4 regions of the Enterococcus sp. AZ163 genome follow, and region 3 is predicted to be linked to each of the others. Evidence: riboswitches for the same ligand, from Rfam matches in the RefSeq annotation. Region 3 holds a riboswitch; each other region holds the start of a gene.

Region 1 (2,206 bases), 970 kb from region 3:
CAACAAAGTGATTATTTCTTTTCACAGTCGCAGTAACGGTGACTAATGATTTTAATTTTTCAGCTGCTTGATTGGATCTTACTGATTGGATCAACGTCATACTGCCGCTAATAATTACCATGATAGCAATAACACTGACACCAAATAAGTCTTTCTCTCCAGGCGCAGCTAATACATATTCGGTTATAAATGATACAATTCCTAAAGCAATTAAAACGAGTGTAAATGGTGTAATATACGCTTTAAACACTTCGAATATAAGGGGAGTTTTTTTTCCGTAGGTAATCTTATTGTTTCCGTATTCTTCTCTTAAAAGGTCAGCCTGTCCTTCTGTCAGACCTCTCCTGGGCGTTTTAAATAATTCCATAATTGTTTCAGCTGTACTTTTCGCCATTTGTTCATAGTTCACAAACGACATATTTTTAATGTTCTTTTCCATTATACGTACCTTCTTTCCGATCATCACATACCAAATTGCTAGTCCGGCTAAGAAATAGCCCACAATTTCCAGGATGAGTTCCATCATGTTTCACCTCCGAAGAGATTTTGAAAAGAAGGTCAACAAACGAGCTATCTGAAAACAAATAGACAATAGTCTTTTGCCTTCAGCGGGCGTTTTTCTTTCCAAAACCTCTGTTGTTCCGAACTACTGTCGTCCATGTGTTTTCATCTCCTTTGTTTGGGTCACTACTAGGTTCTTCTTAAATATCTTTAACTCTACTTCATGATCAACGTAGGTTTCTGCAAAGCTTTCATAGGCTAGCTTTTCATAAAAATACCAAGCTTGTTTACGTCCTGTCAGAAAGACTAATTCAAAGCCTAAATTTTGTGCAACATTTTCCGCATAGGCAATTAGTTTTTTTCCTAAGCCCATTCCTTGGCAGTATTGAGACACAGCTACCTGTTTGATCTGCGCAATTTGACCATTTATAGGATGAAGAAGCAAGGTTGCCATAACTTCATGGTCTACACGTACAACTAAATGCCAATCATTTCTCTCTTCTGTTGGAGCAAAAGTGATAGGGGGCTTGCCCGCACTTTCCATCAACAAATTATTTCTTAGCTTAATTCCTTTCCAATAATCTGAACTGTTCCAACGCGTTAATGTGAACACTGTTTTACCATGATTGTTCCTCCTCAATAAATTATTCCTTGATGCGCAAAAAGACCTTTCGCCAAAAACTCAGCGAAAGGCCTGAAATAAGCACATCAAAAAGAAGCTCATTGCGATCTAGTCGTTGAGTTTTGGCACTATACAACGTAAAAAGCAGAGCTTTTAGCTACCTTAAGAAGAGCCTTGTAATCGACAATTCCTGTTCTACCCATTGGCGTCTCTCGACATTTTTGGGCAGTAGCCTGTGTTTGTATAGGAGCCTCACCTAACAAATCAAGTTATTCGTATTTCCGAGGTAAGAATACCACCTGATTAATTCCTTTGTCAACACTAAAAAAATAAAAAAACAGACAAGTTAAAAATAACTATTGTTTTTTATTGTCTTTCACTTTTTCATTTTTTTAGAAAAAACCATCTGTAAAGTAGCCTTAAAAAACTAAAAGAAATCGACAGAAAACCTTTAAAAACTACTACAACTTCAGTTGATCCCCCTGCTTTTTTAAGCGCGATCTTCTAATCATGAAGAATCGTTACTCTCTGCTGATCATATCTCACTAACATAAAATAACGATTAGAATACTCTAATTTCGATTATTTGGACTTAAGTGAGTAGCAGAAAACAGAGCACGAACAATTAAAGGTGTAATAATTCCTGCACCAATCATTTCAGTTATTCCATTGGTGAAAATCAAAGTTCCAAGGACTTTGAATAAACCTGATGGATTTACCCCATAGGCATCAGCTACACCAGTAGTGTATAATAATCCCATAAGCGATAAGACTAAAACTGTATTAGTTAATGAGCCAAAGACAGCAGCAATTACCGTAGCCATTGTTAGCTTGTGATACCTTTTGTACAACCAAGTGAATAGCAGACCAGCTACTAATCCCACTAAAATTCGCGGCAATACCGAAACAATTGGATTAGTAAACACCAATGTATCTAAAGGATTGGTTGGAGAGGTAAATGCTCGGATGACCGTAAAGATTCCCCAAACCATTCCAATAAACATCCCATCCTTGGTCCCTAAAACTACAGCAGCGATAATGACAGTAATATGGATAATGGTTAAATCAGTAATACCTAAAGGA
Region 2 (2,206 bases), 410 kb from region 3:
CGGATGACAGAAGAGGAGTGTTACATCTTTTTTGTTAAACTGCAAAAGATATCAGAAATTATAGGAGGTCGTAAGTATGAAAGAGATAATTGAAGTATTAAATAATCATCGTACCTATCGGGATTTTGATGAGAACTATCAATTGCCAGATGAGGATTTACAACAAATATTGGATGCAAGCCGTCAAGCACCCAGCTGGATGAATGGTCAAATGTACAGCATCATTGTAGTCAAGAACCAAAAACTTCGCCAAAAATTTGTTGAGCTTAATCCAGGTAATCCTCATATGCTGAAAAGTTCGGTTTTCTTATTGTTTGTTGCAGATTTAAAACGCACACAGAAAGTAGCAGAGCATTATCAAGTGGACTACTCAATTGCTGAAGGAATCGATCCACTGATCACGGCTGTCACTGATACTGCACTAGCTTTGCAAAATGCTGTTGTTGCAACTGAAGCATTAGGACTAGGTAGCGTGGTAGTGGGCAGCATTCGTAAAGATATAAAAAAAATCAGTGAATTACTGAACCTTCCCGACTACGTACTGCCAGTGGCTGGGTTAAGTATTGGTAAGCCTACTATGGAAATGCGTATTAAGCCACGCTTACCGGAAAAAACAGTTGTTCATTATGATGGTTATCAAGAGTATGATTACGGAGAAATTGAAGCGTACGATCAAACCATGGAAGTTTTTGCTGAAGCCCGAGAAACTAAATTGTGGAGTAAAAAGTTTGCGGATTATTTTAGTAATAAGCCAAATGTTACCATCGATGAATTTGTGAAAGAACAACGTTTGTTAAAAGAATAAAAGCTTGAAGAATTGTTACTATCTCTTCTCTTTTTAAATAGGGAGACCCAGAGAACATACTGTTCAACTTCTTTTCAAATTCTCACATAAGTTGCTCTTTTTGTTGACACTCAGTGCTATCTTTACTATAGTAAAAGTGGAAATTGTATAAATTGTTAGGTGAGGCTCCTATATGGACACAAGCTGCTGCCGCGAAAGAATCGAGAGACTCTTAGTTGGTGGAACAGGAATCATCGTGAAGGTGATTCATAACGCAGCTGACAGATAAAACTGTCTACGCCCTATAGTGCTAAAGCTCGACGATGACCGTGATTATTTTTGCGCGCGCTCATTATCGAGCGCGCGCTTTTTGCTTTGCCAATAAAGAAAGGACGGTGATGAGTCATGGACTATCCAGATGAGAGTCGACCGAAAATAGTTAAAAATGTAGGGAAGACACTGATTTTCTCTGCTGGTAGGAGGAAATATGATGATGAACAAAAAGAGCCTCATCACACGAAAAATAAGTAAAGATCAAGCGTTGAAAAAACTCGCATTATTACCGGATCGTGATTTGTTCCTGAATCTGCGAACATCTTTAAACGGATTATCAGAAGAAGATGCTAAAGCGAGACTGGAAGAATATGGTCCCAACGAAGTATCGGCTCAAAAGCCAACCCCTGCAATCATTTTGTTTCTTCAAGCATTTAATGATTTGTTTGTTTATGTATTGGCCTTATTAATGGTTGTCTCTTTTTTGACTTCTGATTATGAAGCAGCTGTGGTTATGGGAATAATGATTTTAGCCAGCGTGCTGATTACCTTTATTCAAGAATATCGTTCACAAAAAGCTAGTATTGAATTACGAGAAATGATCGAGAATACGGCCGCAATTACGCGTGAAGGCCAAACAAAAGAAATTCCAATGGATGAAGTGGTGCCGGGAGACATTTTAACTTTAGCAACTGGAGATATGATTCCAGCAGATGCAGTATTAATTTGGACGAAGGATTTATTTGTGAATCAGTCTTCTTTGACTGGAGAATCAATGCCAGTTGAAAAGTCTGCTTCCGTTGCTTCAGATGATGAGAACAATGCATTGGATATGTCAAACTTAGTTTTTATGGGAACGGACGTATTAAGTGGACAAGGTCGGGCAATTATCTTAAAGACTGGGCAACAGACTTTCTTTGGCGACATTGCGAAAAATGCCACAACCAAACGCGGCAAGACAACCTTTGATGTCGGTTTAGCCCGTGTCAGTAAAGTATTGTTGCGCTTGATTATGGTACTTTTCCCATTAGTGTTCTTAATTAATGGCATCACAAAAGGTGATTGGAGCAATGCATTTTTCTTCGCTATCGCTGTAGCAGTGGGCTTAACGCCAGAAATGTTACCAATGATTGTCAGCTCTAATTTAGC
Region 3 (2,206 bases):
ATAGGAATGTGTAAGACGTTTTCTACCGTTTTGATTTGCATATCGGCACCACCGAAAACGTGGGCCGCATTGATTTTATTCCATTCACCATTAGTGCCCGCCATTTCCACATAATAGTCTCGTGGAATGCTGGTAATGGTTGTTTTTTTTAATTGATTGTTAACAGTAACCACCATTAAAGCATTGGAGCGGTAATCCGTTTTTCTTTTTGAATCATTTGCAATTCCCATAATTAAGAAACTAACGGGTTCTCCTTTAGCTAAATCTGGACTTTTAGTTGACGATTTTCGTGGTTTATACATTGTATTCGCCGTTTTTTTCAAATTATGATACATGCTGATACCATAAGCCGAGACAGAAAGAGTTCCTAAAAATAAAAGGGTCAAACTGAACACTAGGAATAAACTTTTTCTTTTACGAGAATGTCGCCGACTTCGTTGGGCTGAGGCTTCTTCTACAGGTGCTTGCAAATAACGTTGTACAATACTGAACGAAAAATTTACCCAGCTATAGCTTAGGAGCATACCAGCAATTATGTCACTAGGATAGTGCACACGTAAGATGAGCCGTCCTAATACAATCAGTACGAGATAGACAATTAAAAAAAGTTTGATGCCTTTAGTTTTTCTAACATTGAGATAGTTTAAAGTGATAAAAATTGTACAGACAAGACACATCGCTAACAGCGAATGCCCACTAGGAAAACTCGCGGAACTACGATCGGCTAAAGCGCCCAGAGTTGGTCGAGCTCGGCCGACAACATGTTTAAAAACGCTCCCTAAGAAACCGACAGCTAACAGGTTACTAACTGACCAAAAGGCAAGGATTTTTTCTTTTTTATGCAGAAGATAAATCATAAATAATAAGAAGATCAGGAACATAGGGCCAATTGTCGCTGTTTTTGCCAACAGACTGACAGCCGTTAACATCGGGGCATTTAATTGCCATTTGATGTGATAAATTGCTTCGTCTATTTGTTGAAACCAATTTGGACTGGCAGCCACTAACAGTGTGAGGAAGGCAAAACAAATGGTTGTTATGCCATAAAGCGGAAATTTTTTATTCGATGTTTGCATGAGAATCCCTTTCTTTTCCCTTGAAAGAGTAGACTAAGCCAGCATCGATCGTAAATAAGTGCTTGCTGCTTTCTAAAAAAACGCAGCAAACCAATCGGTTCTCATCGTCTGAGCTTTAGCACTATCCAACGTAAAGATTTCTCTTAGCTATTTTTAGAAGAGCCTTAATTCGACCATTCCTGTTTTACACATTGGTGTCTTTCGACATTTCTGCGCAATAGCCTATGTTTGGATAGGAGCCTCACCTAACAAGGTTATTTTATCTAACCCCAGAAGTATAGAATTGATTGCGGGTTACTCTCAATCATTTTGAGTAAGTTTAGTATTTTTTTAAATTATTTCAATTGTGTTACAAGAAAGCAAATAAGTATTATATTGAAAAATCAGCATCTGTGCATCACCTTCTTTTAGAAGAGAAAACCTCAGGTAATCCTATATCACCTAAAGGAATTGCATCATACAGGCAAATCCATTTCATGTTCTGACATCCATTTTAGTAGAAATCTCTACTTATCAAATGAAACTGTCAGAAAAGGGTATTTTATAACAGTTTCTTTCATGAATCTCCTTTATATTAAGATATATCCTGCAAATTGGTATGACACCACTATTGGAAGTTTTGCATCTGATAAATGTGTTACCTAAAAACACCAGTTTACTTAGGATTTATGCTGAATCAGGCTATCGAGGAACAACCATCACCCAAATTATTGATATTTTGAATAATATGATCATGCAGTTACTCAAGGAGCTACTTCGCGGGTCATCTTACCAGTGCGTAGCTTGTCGAACGGATTTTCGTCTGGATAAATAACTTTAGGAGATTTTTTAAAGATTATGAATAAAGTTTTTTTCTATTGAAGTCTTTACTTGTCTTACCTTGATGTCGTTAAGCATAGAATGTTTCTAAATTCATGAAGGCAGCTTATTAATATTTTGCATAGGACAATATCCTCCTCAAAGTTTCATAGTGAACAAACGCCTCCAGAAACATGAAATGCTCTAGTGATAGACCCGTAAGCTCTTGTTATAGACATTATTTTTATACCGGTCGGAATAATGAGTTTTATTTTTGTTTAGGATACTATCCAGCATACTTTTCGTGTTTTTTAATCAATAGCACTTCTCTA
Region 4 (2,206 bases), 1.4 Mb from region 3:
CTTACTGGGTGGAATTCAGGTGAAGAAGGACTTTGGTAAAGAAGAAAAGCCCAAGGATCAGATTTCTAGTGAATATGCCTATGTGATCGGCCTAATGCTTTCTGAAAATGATCAGCCAGTGGAACCTGATTTACAATACAAAGGGATTAAGGCGAAGGAATTGACAAATAATGCTGGTCTAATTGTTTCCATGGAAAATCCTACACCGATCAATATTAAGAAGGCATCATTGACGGCCGATGTTTATGCTGAAGATGGCACTAAACCAGTGATCACTCGTACAATTGAAGATGGCGGTATAGCGCCATCATCTCGCTTTGATTTACATTTATTCAATGGAGAAGCAGGAGATACGAAGCCTTTGGTTGCTGGAAAGTATCGCTTGGAGCTAAGTGTAGAAGATGACGCTGGCCACAATTGGAAGTTTAACGAACCATTTGAGATTACGAAAAAGGAAGCTAGTGCAGTGAACAACCAAGTTTTCCAGGTTGAAGAAGGCACGAATTATTGGCTGTATATTATTATCGGAATTCTGGCGGCGGTAGTCTTAAGCTTCTTGGGTTATTTCATCTATACCAAACAAAAACAAAAAAGCAATCAATAACTGTTCATTATAAATCAAAGGACTGAAGGTAAATTCATGAGAATGATAAGAGCCGTCAGTTCTTTTGTTTAACAACAATTTTTTGGTGATACTAATTGAATGTTAAAATAATTGTTGTTCTTTTAATTATATGCTCTTGTTTTTTATGTTTAAGGGAAATAGCTTGGAAAAGAAAACTATTTTTCATCGCAGCAAGAATGGTACTTTTAGATGACCGTAATTGCAACTGATTTTTGGAAAAAAGGTCATTTTTAGAAAATTTTTTGGTGTATATAGGAATTAGCTGAAAGAAACAATCCGAGGAGTCTCCGTAAGTAAAAAGCTAGTATCTGGAAGGTTTTATTCAGTATTTGTTCTTTTGTATCTAATTGGATGTTATTAAGAAAAAGTAAATTAAGTGAAAAAACTAGAATTTTGGTTGCAAGCCTCTTGTTGGAAAGAGTAAGATTGGATCGTGAAAATAAAACAATATAACTTGTTAGGTGAGGCTCCTATACAAACATAAGCTATTGCTCAGAAACATCGAAAGATGCCAATGGGTAAAACAGGAATTGTCGGATTAAGGCTTTTTCCAAAATAGCTAAGATGAGAATCTTTACGTTGTATAGTGCTAAAACTCGGACGATGAGATGACACTAGGTCAGAATTCTTGTTCGAAAAGGTTTCTGACCTTTTTGTATGAATTTTAAAACTAGTAGAAATAACCGCTCGCTTTCACCTAACTTTGTCGAAGGGAGGTGAAGCAATGCAAAATGTAAAAAAGATCGATTGGTGGATTATTGGACCTTATGCCGTCCTGTCTATCATCGGTCTTTTAGAGGTTTTCAGCGCAAGTTCTTATCGACTCATGATCGCCGGTGCGAATCCTCGAAGTTTATTTTATCGCCAGCTAGTCTTCGTAATTCTTAGCTGGGGCGCGTTAGCTCTAACCTATTCTGTTAAACTGCAGCACTTTCTGAAATTAGGAGTAGCCCAAATTCTTTTAGGTTGTTCGGCCTTGCTTTTGCTGCTGGTGAAGGTACATCTTTTTGGAGTAACGGTGAATGGGGCTCAGCGCTGGATTTCGATTTTCGGGATTCAATTTCAGCCTTCGGAATTGGCTAATATTGCTCTAATTTTTTACTTAAGCTATTACTTTCGTAATCCATTGCAATCAAAAAAAGAATTGCGGGCGCCCATTTTAGTTACTCTGTTTTTGGCAACGCTGGTTTTTATTCAGCCTAAAGTAACTGGAGCCTTGATTCTGTTACTTGTGGCAGGAGTTCTTTTCTGGGCAGCGGCGATTCCAGTCGATGTTGGACTGATTCTAGGCTTTGCAGCGGTAGTTGGCGTGTTGGTAGCTGCTGGAATTGTGCTGCTGCTGGGGAGTCATGATTTACTGCCACACCTGTTTCAACATGTGTATGAACGAATCGCGATTGCGGGAAATCCCTTTGCTGATGTCAATGGAACAGGGTATCAAATGAGCAATTCCTATTATGCCATGTATAATGGCGGATTCTTTGGTCGGGGAATCGGCAATAGCATCACCAAAAATGGTTATTTGCCGGAAGCAGAAACCGACTTTATTTTCTCAATTATCGTCGAAGAATTAGGGATGAT

Evidence for each region. A riboswitch is a leader RNA that binds a small molecule or an ion and turns the genes downstream of it on or off. The one in region 3 is predicted to bind magnesium.
Region 1: it holds a riboswitch for magnesium, as region 3 does, so the genes downstream of both, IGI46_RS09655 (GNAT family N-acetyltransferase) here and IGI46_RS14445 (phosphatase PAP2/LCP family protein) in region 3, are expected to answer to the same signal.
Region 2: it holds a riboswitch for magnesium, as region 3 does, so the genes downstream of both, mgtA (magnesium-translocating P-type ATPase) here and IGI46_RS14445 (phosphatase PAP2/LCP family protein) in region 3, are expected to answer to the same signal.
Region 4: it holds a riboswitch for magnesium, as region 3 does, so the genes downstream of both, IGI46_RS07600 (FtsW/RodA/SpoVE family cell cycle protein) here and IGI46_RS14445 (phosphatase PAP2/LCP family protein) in region 3, are expected to answer to the same signal.

What each region holds. Positions count from the first base shown of each region.
Region 1 covers NZ_JBIPAO010000001.1:2,040,452-2,042,657, reverse strand. The annotation lists gene mgtA (magnesium-translocating P-type ATPase) at 1-439, opposite strand, end outside; gene IGI46_RS09655 (GNAT family N-acetyltransferase) at 647-1,114, opposite strand; M-box (ykoK) riboswitch at 1,224-1,394, opposite strand; gene IGI46_RS09650 (ECF transporter S component) at 1,696-2,206, opposite strand, start outside.
Region 2 covers NZ_JBIPAO010000001.1:2,595,342-2,597,547, forward strand. The annotation lists gene IGI46_RS12340 (PLP-dependent aminotransferase family protein) at 1-93, shown strand, start outside; gene IGI46_RS12345 (nitroreductase family protein) at 77-805, shown strand; M-box (ykoK) riboswitch at 950-1,120, shown strand; gene mgtA (magnesium-translocating P-type ATPase) at 1,278-2,206, shown strand, end outside.
Region 3 covers NZ_JBIPAO010000001.1:3,009,382-3,011,587, forward strand. The annotation lists gene IGI46_RS14445 (phosphatase PAP2/LCP family protein) at 1-1,076, opposite strand, end outside; M-box (ykoK) riboswitch at 1,170-1,336, opposite strand.
Region 4 covers NZ_JBIPAO010000001.1:1,597,227-1,599,432, forward strand. The annotation lists gene IGI46_RS07595 (DUF916 and DUF3324 domain-containing protein) at 1-604, shown strand, start outside; M-box (ykoK) riboswitch at 1,072-1,240, shown strand; gene IGI46_RS07600 (FtsW/RodA/SpoVE family cell cycle protein) at 1,350-2,206, shown strand, end outside.